2 linked regions of the Streptomyces venezuelae genome follow. The protein of the gene in region 1 interacts with the protein of each later gene in a pairwise test. Links are inferred from orthologs where the notes say so. Each region holds a gene or a part of one and is shown on either strand. Other genes may lie near its edges.

What was found.
Region 2: the proteins of DEJ47_RS28385 (region 1) and clpS interact in binary tests that used the Escherichia coli proteins (3 or more experiments, as listed by UniProt). The link is inferred for Streptomyces venezuelae from one-to-one orthologs.

The regions. Positions count from the first base shown.
Region 1 is NZ_CP029193.1:6,131,321-6,138,283, reverse strand. Bases 1,996-4,880 are described here. They hold DEJ47_RS28385 (Dps family protein), read right to left. Parts: upstream 3,731-4,880; coding sequence 3,260-3,730; downstream 1,996-3,259. Other genes in these bases: DEJ47_RS28375 (CinA family protein), read right to left, coding at 4,420-4,880; DEJ47_RS28380 (helix-turn-helix domain-containing protein), read right to left, coding at 3,936-4,310; DEJ47_RS37110 (hypothetical protein), read right to left, coding at 2,625-2,987; DEJ47_RS28395 (SDR family NAD(P)-dependent oxidoreductase), read left to right, coding at 1,996-2,677. Outside these bases: DEJ47_RS28405 (ATP-dependent helicase), read left to right, coding at 1-893; DEJ47_RS28400 (Fpg/Nei family DNA glycosylase), read left to right, coding at 975-1,775; more of DEJ47_RS28395, read left to right, coding at 1,883-1,995; more of DEJ47_RS28375, read right to left, coding at 4,881-4,992; pgsA (CDP-diacylglycerol--glycerol-3-phosphate 3-phosphatidyltransferase), read right to left, coding at 5,064-5,762; 30S ribosomal protein S12 methylthiotransferase RimO, read right to left, coding at 5,759-6,963.
Region 2 is NZ_CP029193.1:3,083,159-3,089,984, forward strand. Bases 1,839-4,586 are described here. They hold clpS (ATP-dependent Clp protease adapter ClpS), read right to left. Parts: upstream 3,496-4,586; coding sequence 3,181-3,495; downstream 1,839-3,180. Other genes in these bases: DEJ47_RS14370 (amino acid permease), read right to left, coding at 1,839-2,166; DEJ47_RS14375 (DUF2017 domain-containing protein), read right to left, coding at 2,539-3,141; DEJ47_RS14385 (nicotinate phosphoribosyltransferase), read left to right, coding at 3,587-4,586. Also shown: DEJ47_RS14365 (Mov34/MPN/PAD-1 family protein), read right to left, coding at 164-586; more of DEJ47_RS14370, read right to left, coding at 673-1,838; more of DEJ47_RS14385, read left to right, coding at 4,587-4,915; DEJ47_RS14390 (isochorismatase family protein), read left to right, coding at 5,039-5,623; DEJ47_RS14395 (hypothetical protein), read right to left, coding at 5,669-6,013; DEJ47_RS14400 (immune inhibitor A domain-containing protein), read right to left, coding at 6,169-6,826. UniProt on the Escherichia coli protein: Involved in the modulation of the specificity of the ClpAP-mediated ATP-dependent protein degradation.

The sequences.
Region 1 (6,963 bases):
CCGACTCCATCTGGGAGCTGTCCTGGTCTGGCCTGCTCACGAACGACACACTCGGCCCGATGCGCTCGCTCCTGGGCTCCGGGCGCACCGCGGGCTCCACGGCCCACCGCGCCAAGCGCGGCGTCCCGCGGGGGCGCTACGGAAGCCTCACCGCCGCCGCCCGCACCGCATCGCGCACCGGCCCGCCCACCGTCGCGGGCCGCTGGTCCCTGCTCCCTCCCCGGGAGCCCGACCCGACCCTGCGCGCCCACGCCCTGGCCCGTGCCCTCCTGGACCGGCACGGTGTCGTCACGCGCGGCGCGGTCGCGGCCGAGGGGGTCGAGGGCGGCTTCTCGGCGGTGTACCGCGTCCTGTCGGCCTTCGAGGACAGCGGTCAGGCGCGTCGCGGCTACGTGGTCGAGGGGCTCGGCGCCGCCCAGTTCGCCATGGACGGGGCCGTGGACCGGCTCCGTGCCACCGCGAACTCCCGCGACCGCACGGACGGTTCGCGGCCCTCGGACGCACAGGCCGCGGTGGTCCTCGCCGCCGCCGACCCCGCCAACGCGTACGGCGCCGCGCTGCCCTGGCCCGAGCCGCCGAACGGCGCGAGCCACAAGCCGGGCCGCAAGGCCGGTTCACTGGTCATCCTGGTCGACGGTGACCTGACGCTCTACATGGAGCGCGGCGGCAAGACACTCCTCGCCTGGCCCGCCGCCCCGGACGCCCCGATCGCCGACGACCCCCGCCTGCACGCCGCCTCCGAGGCGCTGGCCGGAGCCGCCCGCGCGGGCTCCCTCGGCACGGTCACGGTGGAGCGGGTCAACGGCGCCGCCGCGCTCACGTCCCCCTTTGCCCCCCTCCTGGAGGGAGCCGGTTTCCACGCCACACCGCGCGGACTGCGGCTACGCGCGTGAGCAGCCCCTACAGCCTCACCCCAGCGCCCGCCGCCCCCGTCCACATCGCCCCCCTCACCCCCGTCATGCCACCCTGGACCCATGCCCGAAGGTGACACGATCCACCAGGCGTGCCGACGCCTGCACGCCGCCCTTGCGGGGCACACGATCACGCGCTCCGACCTCCGCGTCCCCAAGCTCGCGACGGTCGACCTCACAGGGCGCGCCATCCTGGACGTCACCCCGCGTGGAAAGCACCTCCTGACCCGTATCGAGGGCGGCCTCACCCTCCACTCGCACCTCCGGATGGACGGCTCCTGGCAGCTGTACGCCCCCGGAGAGCGCTGGCGCGGCGGCCCCTCGTACCAGATCCGGGCGATCCTCGGCACCGCCGAACGCACCGCCGTCGGCTACCGCCTGCCCGTCCTGGAGCTGCTCCGCACCGCCGACGAGGACAAGGTTGTGGGCCACCTGGGCCCTGACCTGCTGGGCCCCGACTGGGACCCGGAGCGGGCCCTGCGCAACATCCTGGCGGTGCCCGACCGCGCCCTCGGCGAGGCTCTCCTGGACCAGCGCAACCTCGCGGGCATCGGCAACGTGTTCAAGAGCGACATCTGCTTCATCCTCGGCGTCACCCCGTGGCTCCCCGTCGGCGAGCTCTCCGAAGAGACGGCCGCCCGCGTGCCGGACCTCTCCAAGAAGCTCCTGGAGGCGAACCGGGACCAGCCCAACCGCACCACCACGGGCCGCGACCGTCCGGGCCAGCGCCTCTTCGTCTACGGCCGCGCGTCCCGCCCCTGCTGGCGCTGCCGCACCCCGATCCGCCGCGCCCAGCAAGGAGACGGCTCCCGCGACCGCCCCACGTACTGGTGCCCCACCTGCCAGCAGGGCCCGACCCCCTGACCCGCACCCCGACATCGCGCACCACGCACCACGCACAGAACCCCCGCCAGCATCGCGCGCCACCGCACTAGTTGACGACCCGTCAGAAACCGCCGTACCGTCCCGTCATGCCCGTCAAGGCGTACGACCTCACCGGACGCACCGCATTCATCACCGGCGCCGCCAGCGGCATCGGCCGCGCGACGGCACGACTCCTCGCGGAAGCGGGCGCCGCCGTGCACTGCGCCGACCGCGACGAGCAAGGGCTTCAGGAGACCGCCGCACTCATCACCGAAGCGGGCGGCACCGCCACCGCACACCCCTTGGACGTGTCCGACAGGGCACAGGTCGACCGGGCGGTGACCGCGGCAGCCACACCCCGCCTCGACATCCTCGCCGCCATAGCAGGCGTCATGCACAGCAGCCCGGTCCTGGAAACCCGCGACGAAGACCTCGACCGTGTCATGGCCATCAACTTCAAGGGCGTCCTGTACGCCTGCCAGGCCGCGGCCCGCACGATGGTCGACGCAGGTTCCGGCGGCAGCATCATCACGATGGCGTCGGGCGCCGTCGACACGGGCGCCCCCGGACTCCTCTGCTACGGAGCGTCAAAGGCGGCCGTCGTCCAGCTCTCAAAAACTTTGGCCACGGAGCTCGGCCCGCACGGCATCCGTGTGAACGTCGTCGCACCGGGATGGATCCGTACTCCCATGACGACGACAACGCGCCCCGGCACCGAACAACAGGCGCAGGCGCATCAGCAGACACACACCGAACGCACCATGGTGCGCATGTCGCCGCTCGGCCGTGTGGGCGAACCGGACGACATCGCGCACGCCGTGCTGCACCTGGCGTCGGACGCCGCGTCCTTCACGACGGGCCAGATCCTCCGCCCGAACGGCGGCGTCGCCATGCCCTGGTAGCCCGCACCCTCAGAGCGCGCGCCCGCACCCGCCCGGCCGACACGACGGCCCGTCCCCACCACGCGAGAGCCGTACGTTCCCCGGGCCACCGCAGTTCCCCGTCGGGGCGCCGCGCGTACTGCGCGGGGTCCGCTCCCCTGGCCGCTCTCGCCTCATCCAGCGCGCGGGCCCTGGGCACGCAGTGCACGGGCAGCACACTCAGTCCCCAGCCACCGGCGGCGACCGCGCCCTCCAGAACTCCCGCGTCGGGCGAGAAGGCGAGCCGCAGCACGCCCCACCACCACAGAGCGCCGAGCGCCAGGAAGGGCACCCACCGTACGGTCCGCCATGTCACGGCTGTCCCGTTCACGGCTGCCACAGATGCCACCTCCCGCCCAACGCGAGATCGACGCTAAACGCCGGGGTTCACCCCATGGGAGGGCGTATCGGCGGCGCCTGGAGCGCGACGGGAAGCATCCGCCCCGCCGCACGCCCCACGACGCCCGCACGCCCCAATGCGCCCGCATACCGCAAGGCGCCTGCACGCTTCACGGCGCACGAACAGTCACGTCCTCCCATGGGAAGCGCCCTCACGCGCGTGGGTCAGCTGTTCTCCGCCTGGAACATCCAGTGGTGCTTCTCCAGGTCGGCCGTGATGCCGATGAAGATGTCCTGGCTGACCGGGTCGGCCTCGCCCGTCGCCTCAACGCGCTCACGCATGCGCGTGATGACCGCGCCGAGCGCGTCCACGAGCGTCCCGACCGCGTCGACGTCCTTGACCCAGCCCTCGGGAACCTTCCCGATGCCACTGCTCTGGGACACGGTCGCCGCGCGCCCGTCGGGCGAGACACCGAGCGTGGATGCACGCTCCGCGACGGTGTCCGAGTGCTGCCTTGCGGTGTCCACGACCTCGTCGAGCTGCAGGTGCACGGAACGGAAGCGCGGGCCGACCACATTCCAGTGGATCTGCTTGGCGACCAGTGACAGGTCGACCAGGTCCACGAGCGCACCCTGCAGGGCCTCCGAGACCGCCTTGAGATCCGCGTCGGACAGCGGGCTCTTCACGACGTACATCTGTCTCCTCCAACACACGAGCGAATGAGGTAAATCCCCACCAACCATGTCACAAAATAACCAAATAGGTCGATTCGCGAATGGCTGACCCCAGACCATGCGGTACAGGGCTCAGGCGGGCTTACCTCAACAAACGGAAGCCCCGACCGGGTACCCGGTCGGGGCTTCCACACACTTCACAGAGCCGCTCAGGAGCAGCGTCGCATCACGCCGCGACGACGTCGACCGCCTCCGCGGGTGCCTTGATCGTGACCCGTTCCGGTGGCACACCGGCCACGGAGACGGAATTGAGCATCGAGCGAACCGGCGCGCGCACCGGTTCGGGGACTGCTGCAGACTCAGCCAGCTCGGCGAGCGACAGTTCGTCGCTCACTTCACGCATGAGCTCGGACATCCGTACGTCAAGCGCGTCGCAGATCGCGGAAAGCAGCTCGGAGGAAGCCTCCTTCTGCCCCCGCTCCACCTCGGAGAGATAGCCGAGCGAGACTCGGGCGGACGAGGAGACTTCGCGCAGAGTACGGCCCTGGCGCTGGCGCTGCCGACGCAGCACGTCACCCAGCAGGCGACGGAGCAGAATCATCGGTGGCTCCCTCCTCGGACCGCGTAGCCGCATCCTTCACGCCCCACCGTACCGCCTTGCGCGGCGGCCGTGCGGGGAGCGATGTCGTGTTCACTCAGGGCTGCAAACATCAATTCCCCCCGTTCTGTTCCGTATCCTGTGCCCGCCCATTCCCGGAACGTTCTCCGGACAGCCGCTCGAGAAGCAACGTGAGCACGCTGCGTACGCTCTCCATACGGATTTCCGAACGGTCACCGTTCAACCGCAGGGCGGCCACTTTCCCACGCGCTCCGCCATCGGCGTAACCGCGCATGCTTTCGAAATCGGGCCCGTCAACCACGCCGTCCGGCCCCGCGACCGCCACGTAGACGGTCCCGACCGGCTGCCCGTCCTGCGGCTCGGGCCCGGCGACCCCGGTCGTGGCGAGACCCCAGTCCGCACCGAGAACCCGGCGCACACCGTCCGCCATCTGCCGCGCGACCTCGGGATCCACGGCCCCGCGCTCGTCCAGCAGAGTGCCGTCGACCCCGAGCACGTCCCGCTTCAGCTCCGTGGCGTACGCGGTGACCGATCCGCGGAAGACCTTCGAGGCGCCCGGCACCGCCGTGATCTCGGCGGCCACCAGGCCTCCGGTCAGCGACTCGGCCACGGCGAGCGTCTCACCGCGCGCGGCCAGCAACCGCACCAGGCCGACAGCCGGCAGACCGGCGGTCGACGGACCGGCGGTCGACGGACCGGCAGCCGGCACACCCTCGGCCGAGAGCCCGCGGGACGTCACTTCGCTGCCTCCCGGGCGGACTCCGCAGCCGCCGCACGCGCCTCGGCCATGCCCTGCCTGCGCAGCACGATGGCCTGCTTCACATAGTCGAGCCCCGTCACCACGGTCAGCACGACGGCGACGGCCATCACCCAGAACCGCAGGGTCGCGAGCGGCCCGGTCAGGGCAAGAACGTACATCCCGACCGCCGTGCCCTGCGCCAGCGTCTTCATCTTTCCGCCGCGACTGGCCGGAATGACGCCGTAGCGGATCACCCAGAATCGCAGCAGCGTGATCCCGAGCTCGCGCCCGAGGATCACCCCGGTCACCCACCAGGGCAGATCACCGAGCCAGGACAGACAGATCAGCGCCGCCCCCATGATCGCCTTGTCGGCGATGGGGTCGGCGATCTTCCCGAAGTCCGTGACCAGGTTGTATGTGCGCGCCAGGTGACCGTCGAAGAGGTCGGTGATCATGGCGATGGCGAAGGCGGCCCAGGCGAACGAACGCCACGCCGGGTCGTACCCTCCGTTGCCGAGCAACAGCATCACGAAGCCGGGCACGAGCAGCAGCCGCACCATGGTCAGCAGGTTCGCGACGTTCCACAGGCTGGCCTGATTCACCGCCGCGGCGCCCAGCTTCCCGCCGCGCACCGGCTTGGCGCTCGACGCGCCCTGAGCGCCGGAGCTGCCCGCGGGTGCCGGGACTCCTGTCATCTGCGGGCCTCCTCGAGACACTCGGCCACCAAGTCCACGCCCTCCGTGCCGACGACCTTTGCCACGACCATACGGCCGACCTGCAAGGCATCCCCGCCGGCGGTGCCCGTCAAGCGGATCTGACCGTCCGTCTCGGGGGCCTGGTGCGCGGCCCGGCCGAGGGGGCCCTCCTCCTCGTCGAGGGATTCGACGAGGACCTCGACGGTCTCGCCGACCCGCTCGTCGGCGCGCTGCGAGGTGAGCTCCTCGGCGAGCCGGGAGATGTGGGCGAGCCGCGCGTCGACGACGTCCTGGTCGAGCTTCGCGTCGTACGTGGCCGCTTCGGTGCCCTCCTCGTCGGAGTAGCCGAAGACGCCGATGGCGTCCAGGCGCGCGCCCGTGAGGAAGCGCTCGAGCTCAGCGACGTCCGCCTCGGTCTCGCCGGGGAAGCCGACGATGAAGTTGGACCGGACGCCGGCCTGCGGCGCCTTGGAGCGGATGGTGTCCAGGAGCTCCAGGAAGCGGTCGGTGTCGCCGAAGCGCCGCATGGCACGCAGGACACCGGGCGCGGAGTGCTGGAAGGACAGGTCGAAGTAGGGCGCGATCTTCTCCGTCGACGTGAGGACGTCGATGAGGCCGGGGCGCATCTCGGCGGGCTGCAGATAGCTGACGCGCACCCGCTCGATGCCGTCGACGGCGGCCAGCTCGGGGAGCAGCGTCTCCAGGAGCCGGATGTCACCGAGGTCCTTGCCGTACGAGGTGTTGTTCTCGGAGACGAGCATGACCTCCTTGACGCCCTGCTCGGCGAGCCAGCGGGTCTCGCCCAGGACGTCGGAGGGGCGGCGCGAGATGAACGAGCCGCGGAAGGACGGGATGGCGCAGAACGAGCAGCGCCGGTCACAGCCGGAGGCCAGTTTCACGGAGGCGACGGGGTTGGTGCCGAGGCGGCGGCGCAGCGGGGCGCGCGGCCCGGACGCGGGCGCGACACCTTCGGGGAGGTCCGCGGGCGCCGCGGCGTCAGCGTGGCCGGGGAGCGCGACGTCCGCCTTGGCCAGCTGGCGCTCGGCAGGGCTGATCGGCAGCAGCTTGCGCCGGTCGCGGGGGGTGTGGGCCTCGACGCTGCCGCCGCTGAGGATCGTCTGGAGGCGGCCGGAGATGTCGGCGTAGTCGTCGAATCCGAGCACGCCGTCGGCCTCGGGCAGCGCCTCGGCGAGCTCCTTGC
Region 2 (6,826 bases), 3.0 Mb from region 1 along the record:
CTGCCTCCTCCAGGGGATTTCCGCGTCCCCTGCGTTGCGTGGAGAAGGGCGGCAGGTCAGTTCCTGACTCCCCCGGCCCCGGTGCCCGGGGTGGGGTCACAGTGGCGGGACCGTGCCGGGTTCGCACCGGCTTCCTGGGTCCTGCCGCCCTCATGAGTAAAGCTCAGTATGCCTCGACGACCTTTACCTCTTCTTCGGTGACCTCGCCGTCCACGATCCGGTACGACCGGAACTGGAAGGGGCCCGCGCCGTCGGTGTCCGCGGTGGAGACCAGGACGTAGTGCGCGCCGGGCTCGTTGGCGTAGGTGATGTCGGTGCGCGAGGGGTACGCCTCGGTGGCGGTGTGCGAGTGGTAGACGATCACCGGCTCCTCGTCGCGGTCGTCCATCTCGCGGTAGAGCTTGAGCAGGTCACCCGAGTCGAACTCGTAGAACGTGGGCGACCGGGCGGCGTTCAGCATCGGGATGAACCGCTCGGGGCGCCCGGTGCCCTCCGGGCCCGCGACGACGCCGCACGCCTCGTCGGGGTGGTCCTGGCGCGCGTGCGCGACGATCTGGTCGTGGAGGGCCTGGGTGATGGTCAGCATGGCAGCCAGGATAAGCAGAAGGGCCCGCGCGTACCGGAGTGTGGTACGCGCGGGCCCGAATGCTGGACAGGGGCCTTGGGGAGCCGTCAGTCCTTGGAGAGGCGGTCGTCGGCGGGCTGCTCGGGGAGGCCGATCTTCCGCTTGTTGAAGGCCGCGGCCTGCGGGTTGCGGCTCTTGAGGACCAGGTAGGAGACGCCGAGGATGGCGGCCCAGACCGGAGCGGCGTACAGGGAGATCCGCGCGTCCTTGTCGACGCCCATCATGACGATGACCATGCCGATGAAGAGCAGGGCGAACCAGCTGGTGTACGGGGCGCCCGGGGCGCGGAAGGTGGACTGCGGCAGCTCGCCGCGGTCGGCCTTGCGGCGGTAGCGGATCTGGCAGGCCAGGATCATGATCCAGGCCCACATGCCGGAGATGGTGGCGAAGGAGACGACGTAGTTGAACGCCTCGCCCGGCCACTGGTAGTTGATCCAGACGCCGACCAGCATGAACGCGGCGGACGCGGTGGTGCCGATCAGCGGCAGGCCGTTCTTCGTGAGCTTGGTGAAGAACTTCGGGCCCTGGCCGTTGAGCGCGAGGTCGCGCAGCATGCGGCCGGTGGAGTACATGCCGGAGTTGCAGGAGGAGAGGGCGGCGGTGAGGACCACGAAGTTGACGATCGCGGCGCCGATGCCGAGGCCCATCTTCTCGAAGGCCGCGACGAACGGCGAGACGCCGGGCTGGAAGTGCGTCCACGGCACGACCGACAGGATCATGATGAGCGCGCCGACATAGAAGACGGCGATGCGCCACGGCACGGTGTTGATGGCCTTGGGCAGGACGGTCTTCGGGTCCTTGGACTCGCCCGCGGTGACGCCGACCAGCTCGACGGCGAGGAAGGCGAACATCACGATCTGCAGGGTCATCAGCGTGGAGCCGATGCCGTTGGGGAAGAAGCCGCCCTGGTTCCACAGGTGGGCGACGGTGGCGGTGTCGCCGGCGTCGGAGAAGCCGATGGTGAGGATGCCGATGCAGATCAGGATCATGCCGATGATGGCGGTGACCTTGACCATCGAGAACCAGAACTCCAGCTCACCGAAGAGCTTCACGGAGATGAGGTTCGCGCCGTACAGGATGACGGTGAAGACGAGCGCGTAGGCCCATTGCGGGAACGAGTCGTGGGTCCAGTACTGCATGTACTGGGCGGCCGCGGTGACTTCGGTGATGCCGGTGACGACCCAGAAGAGCCAGTACGTCCAGCCGGTCACGAATCCGAAGAACGGGCCCATGAACTCGCGTGCGTACTCCGAGAAGGAGCCGGACACGGGCCGGTACATGAGGAGCTCGCCGAGCGCCCGCATGATGAAGAAGATGACGAGTCCCGCGATGGCGTACGCCAGGATGAGGCTCGGTCCGGCCTTGTGGATGGCCTTGCCCGCTCCGAGGAACAGGCCGGTGCCGATGGCACCGCCGATCGCGATCATCTGAATCTGCCGGGCTCCGAGCCCGCGCTGGTAGCCCTCGCCGGACGAGCCGTCCTGCGCGACACCGTTGCCGCCGTGCTCGTCGTGGTGCTCTTCGACCTGCACTGAGGTCATGGTGACGCCTTTCTCCATGCCGATCCGCGCCCGCACATCTGCGTTGTGGCTGCGGATCAGGTCCTGATCCCCCCGGATACGAATGGAGTGCTACCGGCGGTCCGCCGGCTGAAGCGCCCTCGGCGACATGGGTGGCGTCGCCGAGCGGTCGTGAAGATTTATCACGGTGGCAACAGTGAGGGAATGAGCCACCTGTGGCGCACCCCACAGGAAGAAGCGGACAAAGCGCCCTTGACAGAGCAAAAGCGGGCAATGACGTGACGGGATCGTTATCCGGATTTGAGGCTCCGCTGAGCGAACAGCACCTCGAACCCCCGAAACCTGTCCACTACAACAAATTTCGCTGCATTCTGCATGAACTTCTGCCCGGAATCAGTCCAGCAACGTCCCGACCAGCGTCTCCTGCAGTCCACCGAGCCAGAGGTAGGCCATCACCATCGGCTTGCGCGGGTCCGAGTCCGGCAGCCGGTAGAGCAGATCGGCGTCGTCCTCGTCGCTCACTTCGAGGCGCGTGCCGATGGCGAGCCGGAGGTCGTTGAGGGCGCCGAGCCACCGCTGGGACTCCTCGACCGACAGTTTCAGGACAGCTCCGCCCTCACCCGACGCGGTCATCGAGTCCAGCGAGCGGATGACGACCAGGGCGTCGTCCCGCTTCTTGGCCCGCAGGTCGTTCTCCGTGAAGCGTCGGAATTCCGCCGAATACGCCCGCAGTTCGTCCGCGTCTCCCGCACTGTCCTCGCTGCCCGGACCGCCGTACGCGTCGGGCAGCAGACGCCGCATCACCGGATCGGCCGGCGGCTCGCTCGGCCCCTCGGCGAAGAGCTCCGCCAGCGGGTCGTCGGAGACCTCGCCGCCGGGCCCCGGCCCGATCAGCTCGAGAAGCTGCACGGCGAGGGAGCGGATGATCGAGATCTCGACCTCGTCGAGCGCGACGGCGGCGCCGCCGCCGGGGATCGCTTCGAATTGTCCTGGCATCAGATGCGTCGCTACTTCCGGTCCGCTGCTTCCGGCCCGCTACTTGCGGTCCTGCTGAAGGGTGGCCCACAGCCCGTATCCGTGCATGGCCTGGACGTCGCGCTCCATCTCCTCGCGACTGCCGGTGGAGACGACCGCGCGGCCCTTCTCGTGGACGTCCATCATCAGCTTCGTGGCTTTCTCCTTCGAGTACCCGAAGTAGGACTGGAACACATACGTCACGTAACTCATCAAGTTGACCGGGTCGTTGTGGACGAGGGTGATCCAGGGGACGTCCGGCTCGGGGACGACGAAGGTCTCTTCGTCCGATTCCGGGCGGGTGATCTCTGCGGGAGCCGTACTCACACGCCCCATGCTGCCACTCCGCGCGGGCCCTCGCACAAATGGCCTCCCGCGCGTCCGCAGAAATCGTCAGAGTGACGAGATTGGAGGTAGCATCCGTCGTATGAACACAGCGGACCTTGGCCTGCCGGTGGATGTTCCGTCGACAGCGCTCTTCACGGACCAGTACGAGCTGACGATGCTGCAGGCCGCGCTGCGGGCCGGCACCGGCGACCGGCGCTCCGTCTTCGAGGTCTTCACCCGCAGACTCCCCGAGGGACGGCGCTACGGAGTGGTGGCCGGTACCGGCCGGGTCCTGGACGCCGTGGAGAACTTCCGCTTCGACTCGGGCGTCCTCGGCTTCCTGCGCGAGCGGAACATCGTCGACGAGGCGACCCTCGAATGGCTCTCCGGGTACCGCTTCAGCGGCGACATCTGGGGCTACCCCGAGGGCGAGGTCTACTTCCCCGGCTCGCCGATCCTGCGGGTCGAGGGGTCGTTCGCGGAGTGCGTGCTCCTGGAGACGGTGATCCTCTCCATCCTCAACCACGACTCGGCCATCGCGGCCGCCGCCTCCCGCATGTCCTCGGCCGCCGGTGACCGCCCGCTGATCGAGATGGGCGCCCGCCGCACCCACGAGCTGGCGGCCGTCGCCGCGTCCCGCGCCGCCTACGTCGGCGGCTTCGCGACCACGTCGGACCTGGCGGCCGGATTCCGCTACGGCATCCCCACCGTCGGCACCAGCGCCCACGCCTTCACCCTGCTGCACGACAACGAGCGCGACGCCTTCCGGGCCCAGGTCGACTCGCTCGGCCGCGGCACGACCCTGCTGGTGGACACCTACGACGTCACCGAGGCCGTCCGCATGGCCGTCGAGGTCGCCGGGCCCGAGCTCGGCGCGGTGCGCATCGACTCCGGCGACCTGCTGCTCGTCGCCCACCGGGTGCGCCAGCAGCTGGACGAGCTCGGCGCGACGGAGACGAAGATCGTCGTGACCTCCGACCTCGACGAGTACGCCATCGCCTCGCTCGCCGCGGCCCCCGTGGACGCGTACGGCGTGGGCACGCAGCTCGTCACGGGCTCCGGGCACCCCACCGCCTCCATGGTCTACAAGCTGGTGGCCCGCGCGCACTCGGCGGACCCGCAGGCCCCCCTGGAACCGGTGGCGAAGAAGTCGCTCGGCGCGAAGTCGTCCATGGGCGGCCGCAAGTGGGCCGCGCGCCGGACCGACCGGTACGGCGTGGCCGAGGCCGAGGTCGTCGGCACCGGCACCGTGCCCTCGGAGCTCGCCGACCGGCAGCTCCAGGTCGAGCTGGTCAAGGGCGGCGAGGTGCTCTCGCGCGAGCCGCTCGACGCGGTCCGCGACCGGCACGCGGCGGCGCGCGCGGGGCTGCCGCTCTCGGCGACGCAGCTCTCGCGGGGCGAAGCGGTCATTCCGACGGAATACGTCTGACATCGCGAGGAGGGCGGCCCGGCCCCGGCGGGGCCCCCTCCCACAATGTGGTTGAAGTCTCTACGCTCGGTTCATCCGCCCGAGTCCCTGACGAGCCCCCTCCCCACGCGAAGGACACCCGCCATGCGCCGCGCACTGATCGTCGTAGACGTGCAGAACGACTTCTGCGAAGGCGGCAGCCTCGCGGTCGCCGGCGGCGCGGACGTGGCCGCCGCCATCACGGAGCTGATCGGCCAGGCCCCGGCGGGGTACCGCCACGTGGTGGCGACGCGCGACCACCACATCGATCCGGGCGCGCACTTCTCGGACCACCCGGACTACGTCGACTCCTGGCCGCCGCACTGCGTGGCCGGCACGGAGGGCATCGGCTTCCACCCGAACTTCGCCCCCGCGGTCGCCTCCGGCGCGATCGACGCGGTCTTCGACAAGGGCGCGTACTCGGCGGCGTACAGCGGCTTCGAGGGCGTCGACGAGAACGGGCTCTCCCTGGCGGAGTGGCTCCGCGAGCGGGAGATCACCGAGGTCGACGTGGTGGGCATCGCCACGGACCACTGCGTGCGGGCGACGGCGGTCGACGCGGCGCGGGAGGGATTCAGGACGACGGTCCTTCTCGACCTGACGGCGGGGGTCTCGGCGGCGCGCACGGAGACGGCTCTCGCCGAGCTCCGCGCGGCGGGCGTCACCCTGACGGGCAAGCCCGTCGTGTGACTGACCGCCCGGTGGCGGGCCGGGCCCGCAGACGCACGAGAGCCGTCAGAAGGGCGCCCCGGTCCCGCTGGGGCGGGAAGCCGCACGGCTCTGGCGGCGGAGCGCCCTGATCGGGTGCCAGAGCTCCCGCACGTCGTCCGGCGCCGTACGCCATATGAGGCCGTCCGGGTGGTGCAGGACCGCCGTCACCTCGTCCGGTGTCGGCGGCTCCGCGTTGCCCCGGAGGTAGACCGCCCGCAGGCCCAGGTTGCGCAGACGCGTCAGCGCCCTCGCGCGGTTCACGGCGTGCACGATCATCCTGACCGTGCCGCCGCCCCGGGACGGGTCCGGCAGGGTCAGCGCCACCACCACGCTGCCGTTCGGCAGCTTGCAGAAACCTCCTGCGGACATGCTGGGTCACACCCCCGTGAGACATCGAGCGGGAGCCTGACGAGTCACAGCCGGACCCCGCGTCAATAAGAAATCCACAGACGCACCTAAACACGATCGGCCGCCGCCCGCTAGAGGGCGACGGCCGATCATGACTTGACCTGCGAAAACGTCAATTACTTCGTGGAGGGGCCCACCTGGACCGTGATCGTCGAGCCGTCCTTGGGCTGCTTGACGATCTTGATCTGAGTGTTGGTGTCAGTGACCTTGACACTTCCCGTGGGGTTCTCCTTGTACCAGTAGGTGCCCTTGTGGTCGTCGAAGACCGGGACGCCCTTCTGGGACTTGATCTTCAGCGCGACGTCCGCGTTGTGGAGCGTGAACTTGTCCGTCGCGTACTTGCTGAAGGGCGCGTCGAACGGCTGGATCTTGTTGCGCAGAACCGTACCGTCCTTCCACTTCAGCGGCTTCGCATGCGCGTCGACCGGAAGGATCAGACCCTCGCCCGGGTGGGCGCTGGTGTTGTTGTCCTTCTGCGAGGTGTCCCACTGCCAGACCATCAGACCGGTCTGGTACGGGTAGTGCTCCACCCAGTCGGGGCGGACCTTGGAACCGAAGTTGTACGGGCCGACCTCAAGGGTCTTGTCGTACGAGACGTACTGGCGGTTCTCGGCGAGGTAGTACTGGTCGTACTTCTTCGTGAAGGACTCACCGATGCGCGAGAAGCCCTTCGACGCCCAGCCGTTGTCGTCACCCTCGGCGCCGTCCTCGAACAGCTTCGCACCGTCCGCGGTGATCGTGAGCGCGTCGGCCGCGAAACCCTTGCCGCCCGCG